Regions from separate parts of the Streptomyces sp. NBC_00289 genome, predicted to be linked through region 1. Evidence: riboswitches for the same ligand, from Rfam matches in the RefSeq annotation. Region 1 holds a riboswitch; the other holds the start of a gene.
The links. A riboswitch is a leader RNA that binds a small molecule or an ion and turns the genes downstream of it on or off. The one in region 1 is predicted to bind cyclic di-AMP.

Region 1 (4,743 bases):
GGGCTTGATGACCAGCCGGTACGCGTCCCGGCCGGCGATCTGCGCGGTGCCGTCGACGGCCACGGAGGTGGTGTCGTCGACCGACTTGAGGGCCTCTTCGGTGAGGTCCTTGGGGGTCGCGGGGACGTCCTCCCGCTTCCGCTGCGCCTCCGCGCCGCCGGGCTCGGTGGCGTGGTAGACCTCGTTGGACTTGCTGTCGTAGCCCCAGACGTCCTTGCCGTCGTGGATCACGCTGTACTCGGCGGCGTTCTCCAGGAGCGAGAGCTTCTGCCGGTCCGGGCCGTCGGCCGCGACGCGCAGGGTGTGCGTGCCGGTGGCGAGTTCCATCAGCTTCGACGACGGGTCCGCGGACGAACCGCCGTCACCCTGCTGCGTGGCGCCGGACAGCAGCCCGCTCTCCAGACCACCGAGGTCGGGCAGTCCCAGATCCGTGGTGATCTTCACCGTGCCGGACAGCTGCTGTACGTCCGAGGCGGCGATCTTCTCGATGAGTTGCTGTGCGCTGATCTTCGGCAGGCTGGGGTCGCCGGAGTCGGCGAGCGCGGGCACGAGCCCGATGGTCGCCGCCGCCACCCCCACCACGGTGACCGGCACGATGTACCGCGCGGCCCTTCGCCGACCCACGCGCAGGTCGTCGGCCTCCCCGGCGTTCGTGCTGTCCTCGGATTCGTACGGTGCCATGTGTGCCTTACCTCCGTCGTCGGCGGCGGCTCTCCGTTGCTCGTCTCGTCCTCGCACTCGTCCCACCCTGAGCCGCCATTCTCACCCGAATCGGTGAGGAGTGGTGATTTCCGTGATGTCCATCTGACCAAATCGGCCGCAGTGAAGCGTCAACCCTCGGAATCAACTCCGCGTACGCCTGGGGTATGACGCGAGAGGGCGGTGCCTGCTCCGACCCGTAGGGGTAGGAGCAGGCACCGCCCTCTTCTCACTCAGGTGGCGCCGGCGGATCAGCGTCGCGCGGACACGCGTGGCAGGGTCTAGCCCGCCCGGTGGACCACCGCGTCGCACAGCTCCACGAGCGCCGCCTTCGCGTCGCACTCCCGCAGCGGGGCCAGGGCCGACCGGGCCTCCTCGGTGTAGCGCACCGTGTCCCGGCGCGCCTGCTCCAGCGCGGGGTGCGACCGGAGCCCGGCCAGCGCCTCGGCGAGCCGGTCGTCGTCGGTCAGGTCGGAGTCGAGGAGCTCACACAGGGCGAGGTCCTCGGCGAGGCCCAGCCGGGCCGCCCGCTCACGCAGCCGCAGCACCGGCATGGTGGGGATGCCCTCGCGCAGGTCCGTGCCCGGGGTCTTGCCGGACTCGTGGGAGTCGGAGGCGATGTCCAGCACGTCGTCCGCCAGCTGGAAGGCGACGCCGAGCCGCTCCCCGTACTGGGTCAGCACGTCCACGACCGTCTCGTCGGCGCCCGACATCATCGCGCCGAACCGGCAGGACACGGCCACCAGGGAGCCCGTCTTGCCGCCCAGGACGTCGAGGTAGTGCTCGACCGGGTCGCGCCCGTCCGTCGGTCCCGCCGTCTCCAGGATCTGGCCGGTCACCAGGCGCTCGAACGCCTCCGCCTGGACACGGACCGCCTCCGGCCCGAGATCGGCCAGGATGTGCGAGGCGCGGGCGAACAGGAAGTCGCCGGTGAGGACCGCGACCGAGTTGCCCCAGCGGGCGTTCGCGCTGGGCACCCCGCGCCGTACCGCGGCCTCGTCCATCACGTCGTCGTGGTACAGCGTCGCCAGGTGGGTCAGCTCCACCACCACCGCCGACGGCACGATCCCCGGCGCGTACGGGTCACCGAACTGCGCGGCGAGCATCACGAGCAGCGGCCGGAACCGCTTGCCACCCGCGCGCACCAGGTGCTGGGCGGCCTCCGTGATGAAGGGGACCTCACTCTTGGTGGCTTCGAGCAGACCCTCCTCGACGGCCGTCATCCCGGCCTGGACATCGGCTTCCAGAGCCTGGTCCCGCACGCTCAGCCCGAACGGCCCGACGACGGTCACGAGGGGTCTCCTGTCTGCTGGTGTCCACTGGCGGTTACACGGTTTGTCGATAGGTCGCTGCGCTCACTCAAGTCAGCGTATCCGGTCACCTTTCGATCACCGATAGCGCCCACGGTTCCAGGCCAGGCGGTATGGGATCACGACCGGAATGTTTTTGATCACTAGATAAGGACGGATACCTGTCGGCTTAGCTGGATGTACTGGCATATGCCCCGAATCTTAGGCCGCCGCCGAGCCCGCCGGCCTGCGCGTCCGGGAACGTTTGTGACTCCTTGACATGCAGTATCCCCACGCCCCTTCCGCACCACGAGACGACCCACGGGCTTCTGCGTGTCCCGCTCCGGACGCGCGCCGCGCTTGCCGCCCTCCACGGGCCTCCGGTGCCGCCGCCTCCTCCACCTCCCTCATGTCGGATACCCCGGTCCGCCCGAACCGCGCACCGCGACGGGCGGCGCCTTTACGCCGACCGGTCCACCCCTCCGCCTGATCGCGCTCGCGACCGCGATCGCGGCCGCCCGAAGATCACCGGCCTGCCGTGCCGGGCCGGGCGCCGCCCCCCGACGCGCCCCGCCCGCCCGACCAAGCCGCCTCCGCTTCCACAGCCACAGCCAAAGCCGCGGCCCCGCCGGGCCGCCTCACGGAGAGCCGCGAGGCACCCCTCCGGTAAGTGGATTTCACCGACGGCCGGTTGACTACGAGTTGGCCCTATTGCCCGAATTGCCACTCTTGTTCACGCCCGTGAGTTGGGTCACGCACGCCCTCGTCCCCCCAGCCCCTCCCCGTCACCCCTTTCACCTTTCCCCGAAAGCGAGTTGAGGATTGGCATCCGCAAAGGATCAAGTGCCCCATACGCCTCAGACCAAGGTCAACGGCGTCATAAGCGAATACGGCACTTGTTCCGGACATGTGCTCTCGCATACGTTCCCGGCCTGTCGGGCGGACGCCTAATCCTGCCGCCGCCCGAACCGAGACTCATCGACGAAAGACACCGCACGGCAGGAGCGGGGGACCCAGGTAAGTCGCCGTACCGGACGTTCCAGGACGAACCGGTACGGCTGGGGGTGAAGCCACGTCCGTAAGGGCGCGGCCGGGCAGCTCCCGCCCGAACCCGACAGCTCACCTCGCAGGCGCCGGAGAGGAAAACAGTCATGCCCGCTGCCGCTCAGCACCGACGCACCAGAACCGCCCGCCTCGTCCGCAAGCTCGCCGTCATCGGCACCGGAGCCGCCGTACTGGCACTCCCCGTCATCGGCGCGAGCACCGCCTCCGCGGCGACCCCGACGGTCACCACCGCCTCCTCGCTGGGGTACGCCAACAACCTCGACGGCTGGATCCGGGCCTCCCTGACCGTCATGTCGCAGCACGGCATTCCGGGGTCGTACAACGGCATCTACCGCAACGTCATCCGCGAGTCGTCGGGCAACCCCTACGCCATCAACCTGTGGGACTCCAACGCGGCCGCGGGCATCCCGTCCAAGGGCCTGCTGCAGGTCATCGACCCGACCTTCCGGGCGTACCACGTCGCCGGCACCTCCTGGGACTCGTACGACCCGGTAGCGAACATCACGGCCGCCTGCAACTACGCGGCCGCGCGCTACGGTTCGATCGACAACGTCTTCGGGGCGTACTAGAAGGCCCGGAGTCCGGTACGCCACCCGCGGGTGTCACGGCAACGGCGTTGGGGCGCCGGGGCCACCGACATCCCGGCCCGATCGGCGGATCAGGCCGGCCGCCAGGCGCTCCGGGGCCCGGGGAAGAGACGTTCGAGGACGACGGCGATGCCGTCGTCCTCGTTCGACGTGGTGATCTCGTCCGCCACGGACTTGAGTTCGGGGTGGGCGTTGGCCATCGCCACGCCGTGGGCCGCCCAGTCGAACATGGGGATGTCGTTGGGCATGTCGCCGAAGGCGATGGTCCGGTCCGGACCGAGGCCCAGGTACTCGGCGGCCAGGGCGAGTCCGGTGGCCTTGGTGATGCCGCATGGCTGGAGTTCGACGGTGCCGGGTCCGGACATGGTGACCGTCGCCAGGGAGCCGACCACCGAACGCGCCGTCGCCGCCAACTCGTCGTCGCTCAGGTCGGGGTGGCGCAGCAGCACCTTGCTGATGGGCTCGCACCACAGGTCGTCACGCCGCTCGACCCGGAGGGCCGGGAGGGTCGGGTGCGGCATCAGGTAGCCGGGCTCGATGAGCGTGAGGCCGTCGACACCGTCCTGGTCGACCGCCGCGTACACCTGCCCCACCTCGGCCTCGATCTTGCCGAGCGCGGTCTCGGCCAGCTCCCGGTCCAGGGTGACGGACCACAGCAGACGGTCCGCGCCGGTGTCGTACACCTGCGCGCCCTGCCCGCACACCGCGAGCCCCGTGCTGCCCAGGTCGTCGAGCAGCGGCCGCACCCTGGGCGCCGGGCGGCCCGTCACGACCAGATGCCGGGCGCCGGCCGCTGCCACGCGCGCGAGCGCGGCGAGCGAGCGTTCGGAGAGGGTGTCGTCGCCGCGGAGCAGGGTTCCGTCCAGGTCGGTGGCGATCAGTGAATACGCGGTGGGAGCGGCCATGATCAGAGAATACGGATGGAACGCCCCGGCGACTCGACGCGAACCGGACGGCTACTGGTTTCACATCTGTTGACAGCTGTTCCGGTTACTCGTTGTCGGTTACGGGTCGTCGGTTGCCGGGAGTTGAGCGGTTCGGCGCCCTACGCCGAGTCCCGCACCACCAGTTCCGTGGGCAGGATCACTCCCGCCGTGTCCTCG
Region 2 (4,743 bases), 920 kb from region 1:
CTGTTCGCCTTCGCCTGGGGTGCCTGCGCGGCGGCGCTGATAGCGATCGTCACCAACAGTTTCGCGACCAGATGGATAGCCACCGCGACCGCCGATCCGTCGAGTGCCGACACCATCGGCGCGACCGTGATAGCGCCCGTCGTGGAGGAGTCCGCGAAGGCCGCCGCCGTCCTGCTCGTGTTCCTCTTCCGCCGCCGGGACTTCACCGGGATCGTCGACGGGGTCGTCATAGCCGGAGTCACCGCCACCGGTTTCGCGTTCACCGAGAACATCCTCTATCTCGGCACCGCGTTCGGCACCGACCAGCTCACCGGCGACCGCGGCATCGCCTCCGTCACCGCCGCGACCTTCTTCGTCCGCGTCATCATGTCGCCGTTCGCGCACCCCCTCTTCACCGTCCTCACCGGCATCGGCTTCGGCGTCTCCGCGCTGTCCGCCGAGCGCCGGCGGATACGGCGGGTGCTGCTGCCGCTGTCCGGGCTGCTGCTCGCGATGGGGATGCACGCGATCTGGAACGGCTCGTCGAAGTTCGGCGAGTACGGGTTCTTCGCGGTGTACGCGGGCTTCATGGTGCCCGCGTTCGGGCTGCTGACCTGGCTGGTCGTCTGGACACGGCAACGGGAGCTGAGGACCGTACGGGCCGAGCTGCCCGCCTATGTCGCGGCCGGCTGGCTGACCCCGGCCGAGCCGTACGCGCTCGGCTCGATGCGGGCCCGGCGGCTGGCGCGCGACCACGCCCGGCGCCGCTTCGGCAAACCGGCGGCCCGGGCGGTCGCCCAGTACGAGGCGTACGCGACCTCACTGGCGTTCCTGCGGCACCGGGGGCGCAACGGGCGGGCGAACACCGACTTCGTCGTACGGGAGAGGGAGTTGCTCCAGGAGCTGTGGTGGCGGCGGGAGGTGGCGCGCCCGGCGCTGGACTACGCGGCGAGGGCGACGGCTCCTCCCGTGCCGGTGACCGCGCCGCCGTGGCCGGTGTACGGCGTGTACGGCCACGCCAACGGCTACGGGATGGCGGGGAGCGGGCCCGTGACCGGAGCGGGACACGGTGTCGGCCTCGGCCTCGGTCACGGCGTCGGCGCCGGCTACGGCTACGGCTACGGCTACGGCTACGGAGCCGCCGGATACGGGCATCAGGCGGGACCGTACCCGGCCTACAACCCGTACCAGCCGTAACTCCTGCCGATCCCGCAGCCCCTACCGATCCGGCATCCCCTGCCGATCCGGCACCCCCTACCAATCCGGCATCCCCGCCGATCCCGCACCCCCTACCCATCCAGCATCCCCCGCCGATCCCGCACCCCCGGCCGGTCGTCAGCCCGGCCTCACGCCGACGCGTCGGTCAGGCGGGTCAGCTCCGGTTCGTCGAGCTTCAGCTCCGCCACGCCCAGCAGGGCGGGCAGTTGCTCCACCGTCCGCGCGGAGGCGATGGGCGCCGCCACCGTCGGCCGGGCGGCCAGCCAGGCCAGCGCGACCGTGGCCACGGGGGAGTCGTGGGACTGGGCGATCTCGTCGAGGGCGGTGAGGACGCGGCGGCCCCGCTCGGTGTCCAGGTGCTTGCCGGCGGCTCCGGCCCGTGCGCTGTCGACCGTCGTACCGGGGCGGTACTTCCCGCTGAGGAAGCCGGAGGCGAGCGCGGAGTACGGGACGGCGGCGAGACCCGACTGCTCGGCGAGGTCCCGCAGCTCACCCTCGTAGGTGCCGCGCGAGACCAGGTTGTAGTGGGGCTGGAGCGCCACGTACCGGGCCAGGCCCTCACGGTCGGAGAACTCCAGGGAGGCGCGGAGCCGTTCGGGCGAGATGTTGGAGGCGGCGATGTGTCGCACCTTGCCCGCCTTCACCAGCTCGTCGAGCGCGCCGATGATCTCCTCGACCGGGATTTCCGGTTTGTCGAAGTGGGTGTAGTAGAGGTCGATGTGGTCGGTGCCCAGGCGGCGGAGCGACGCGTCGGCGGCCGCCTTGATGTTCGCCGCGGACAGTCCCGGGAACCGCGGGTGCTGGCTGACCTTGGTGGCGATGACGACGTCGGAACGGTTGCCGCGTGCCTTGATCCAGTTGCCGATGACGGTCTCGGACTCGCCGCCCTGGTTGCCCTCGGCCCAGGACGAGTAGGAGTCGGCGCTGTCGACGAAGTTGCCGCCGGCGGCCGCGTAGGCGTCGAGCACCGCGAAGGAGGCGGCCTCGTCGGCGGTCCAGCCGAAGACGTTGCCGCCGAGGGCGAGCGGGAAGACCTCGAGGTCGGATGAGCCGAGCTTGCGGAGAACAGTCATGCTCTTGTTCAACGGGCGGACCGGGGCGGTCCATTCCGCGATCGCCGCAAAGATGCCGTAAACACAGCGACCGGCGGTCCTGACGCCGGGGGGTTGGCGTCAGGACCGCCGGGGTCTCGGTGTCAGGCCGTCAGGGAGTGAGGCCCTTGCCGCGCAGCCACGCCATCGGGTCGATGCCGTCGGCGCTGCCGCCGGGGTGGACCTCGAGGTGCAGGTGCGGCCCGGTCACGTTGCCGGTGGCGCCCACGCGCCCGATCACGTCACCCGTGTTGACCTTCTGGCCCACGGTGACGCTGATGGACGACTGGTGGCAGAACCACAGCTCGGTGCCGTCGTCCAGGGTCAGGATCGTGCGGTAGCCGTAGGAACCGGCCCAGCCCGCCTCGGTGATGGTGCCGCTGTGGATCGCCTTGATCAGCGTGCCGGTGGGCGCGGCGAAGTCGAGGCCGGTGTGGTAGCCGGAGGACCACATGGAGCCGGCCTGGCCGAAGGTCGAGGTGATGGTGTACGAGGAGGTCGGCAGCGTGTACTGCTTGGCCAGCTCGGCCAGGCGCTCAGCCTCGGCCTTCAGCTTGGCGGCCGCCTCGGCCTTCTCCTTCGCGGCGTCGGCCTTGGCCTCGGCCGCCTTCTCCGCCTTGGCGACCGCGGCGGCGGCCTGCTTCTCGGCCGTGGCCGCGGCGGCTGCGGCGGCCTTGGTCTCGACCTGGTCCTGCTGCTGCTCGGCCTGGGCCATGATCCGGCTGCGGAGCACCTCACCGGCGTCGGTGGTGCCCTGCGCCGTTTCGGTGGTGCTCACACCGACGCTGCTGAGCGCGGTCGCGGAGCCCTGGTCGGCGTCGGCGGAGGAGTCGTCGTCCGACAGGAGCGAGCCCACGGACGGCAGGTCGGGAATGGAGATGGAGACCGGCGGCTTGCCGGTGTTGGCGCTGGCCATGCCACCCGCGCCGACGGCGGCTATGACACCGACACCGAGGACGGTGGAGCTGCGGGCGAGTCCCCCGCCGCGCTGCTTGGAGACGCGATGCCGGCCTCGTACGGGGCGAAGGGACTCCTCGGTGGGATTCCACTCCTCCCACGGACCCTCGTCGGTGCGGAGGCCGCCGGAGCCGAAGGGCTCGGTGCTGCGCCGGCTGGGCACGAACGGGGCTTGCGGGGCAGGCGGGTTGGACGCCACGTGGGCGTGCTCCTTTCCTTCCTTCTCGCCTACCGGGTTAGCTGACGGGTTCGGAGCAGGAAGGTCTCCTACGCGCGTATATCCGCCGTGCTGTGCACGGCGACCTACGAGCGATTCACCCCAAGGTGTGGTTCCCCGGTTCCCTTGCGGAATTCGGCGCATGCGCACGGAGCCGACTCTTGTGACGGCTGGGACGACCGCGCTGCGTTATCGAACGTTAATAGACCCGGGTACCCGATTCCAAGCTGTTCCACTTGATCATTAACCTTTCCGGCCAGGAACTTTCGGGTCATGACCGGCGTAATTCGGGCGAGTTGACCTCGGATCAGGAAACTCACGGGTCGTCACGGCCGACGGGATGCTGTGCGCAGGGCGGTCGGCCGCTCACCCGGGGTGACAATGAGGCGAGCTTCACGCACCGCACGCGGCGAGGCGCCGTGACAGACGCACGCCGGACACCACGCACCGAGGGCCGGAACCCTTTCGGATTCCGGCCCTCGGCCTTCAGTAGCGGGGACAGGATTTGAACCTGCGACCTCTGGGTTATGAGCCCAGCGAGCTACCGAGCTGCTCCACCCCGCGTCGTTGAAACCAGTGTACGCCATCCGCGGGACCCGAAGCACACGCGTTGTTCCTGGCCACGCACGCGGCCCGGAACGGGGGTCTCAGCCGAGCAGGTGACGGTTGGGCGCCTGGGCCCGCTCCTCGTACTCCGGGAGTACGGCCACGGCGGCGCCCTCCGTCGCCAGCAACCCGCTCCCGTCGGCCCCCGTGACGAAGGTGTCCGGCTCCCGCCAGGCCGTCACCACCCGCCGCACCCCCGCGTCGAGGATCAGCCGGGCGCAGGGCGCCGGGCGGGAGGCGCGCAGGGCGCAGGGCTCGAGGCTGCTGTAGACCGTGGCGCCGGCCAGCCTCGGGTCGGACGCGTCGAGCTTGGCGAGCGCCGCCTCCTCCGCGTGGACGACCGGGTCGCCGCCCTCCCGCGAGTGGCCGCGCGCGAGCTCCGTGCCGTCGGCCGCCACGACCACGGCGCCCACGCTGAACGCGGTGCTCGACGGCGGGCACCGCTGTGCCAGCTCGCAGGCCAGGGCCAGCCAGTGCCGGTCGGCGGCGGAGGGGACGTCTCCGGTGCCGGGGGCGGTGGGCTCGTACCGCATGAGGACGACGTCCTCGATCCGCCGGGTCTCCACGAGACGCAGCCGTCCGCCCTGGTAGGCGCCGGGGCCGAACAGCCGGGGCGCGTCCGGGGTGCCCACGAACAGGGGGGCCAGGACCAGCTGGAGTTCGTCGGCGAGGCCC

Region 2: another riboswitch for cyclic di-AMP. It lies ahead of OG985_RS24540 (M23 family metallopeptidase); the one in region 1 lies ahead of OG985_RS20280 (transglycosylase SLT domain-containing protein).

What each region holds. Positions count from the first base shown of each region.
Region 1 is NZ_CP108046.1:4,474,073-4,478,815, forward strand. It holds gene OG985_RS20270 (outer membrane lipoprotein carrier protein LolA) at 1-681, opposite strand, end outside; gene OG985_RS20275 (polyprenyl synthetase family protein) at 981-1,991, opposite strand; cyclic di-AMP (ydaO/yuaA leader) riboswitch at 2,968-3,136, shown strand; gene OG985_RS20280 (transglycosylase SLT domain-containing protein) at 3,140-3,622, shown strand; gene OG985_RS20285 (HAD family hydrolase) at 3,712-4,545, opposite strand; gene OG985_RS20290 (LacI family DNA-binding transcriptional regulator) at 4,686-4,743, opposite strand, start outside.
Region 2 is NZ_CP108046.1:5,396,646-5,401,388, reverse strand. It holds gene OG985_RS24550 (PrsW family intramembrane metalloprotease) at 1-1,176, shown strand, start outside; gene OG985_RS24545 (aldo/keto reductase) at 1,326-2,270, opposite strand; gene OG985_RS24540 (M23 family metallopeptidase) at 2,401-3,444, opposite strand; cyclic di-AMP (ydaO/yuaA leader) riboswitch at 3,456-3,613, opposite strand; tRNA gene OG985_RS24535 (tRNA-Met) at 3,953-4,026, opposite strand; gene OG985_RS24530 (dihydrofolate reductase family protein) at 4,110-4,743, opposite strand, start outside.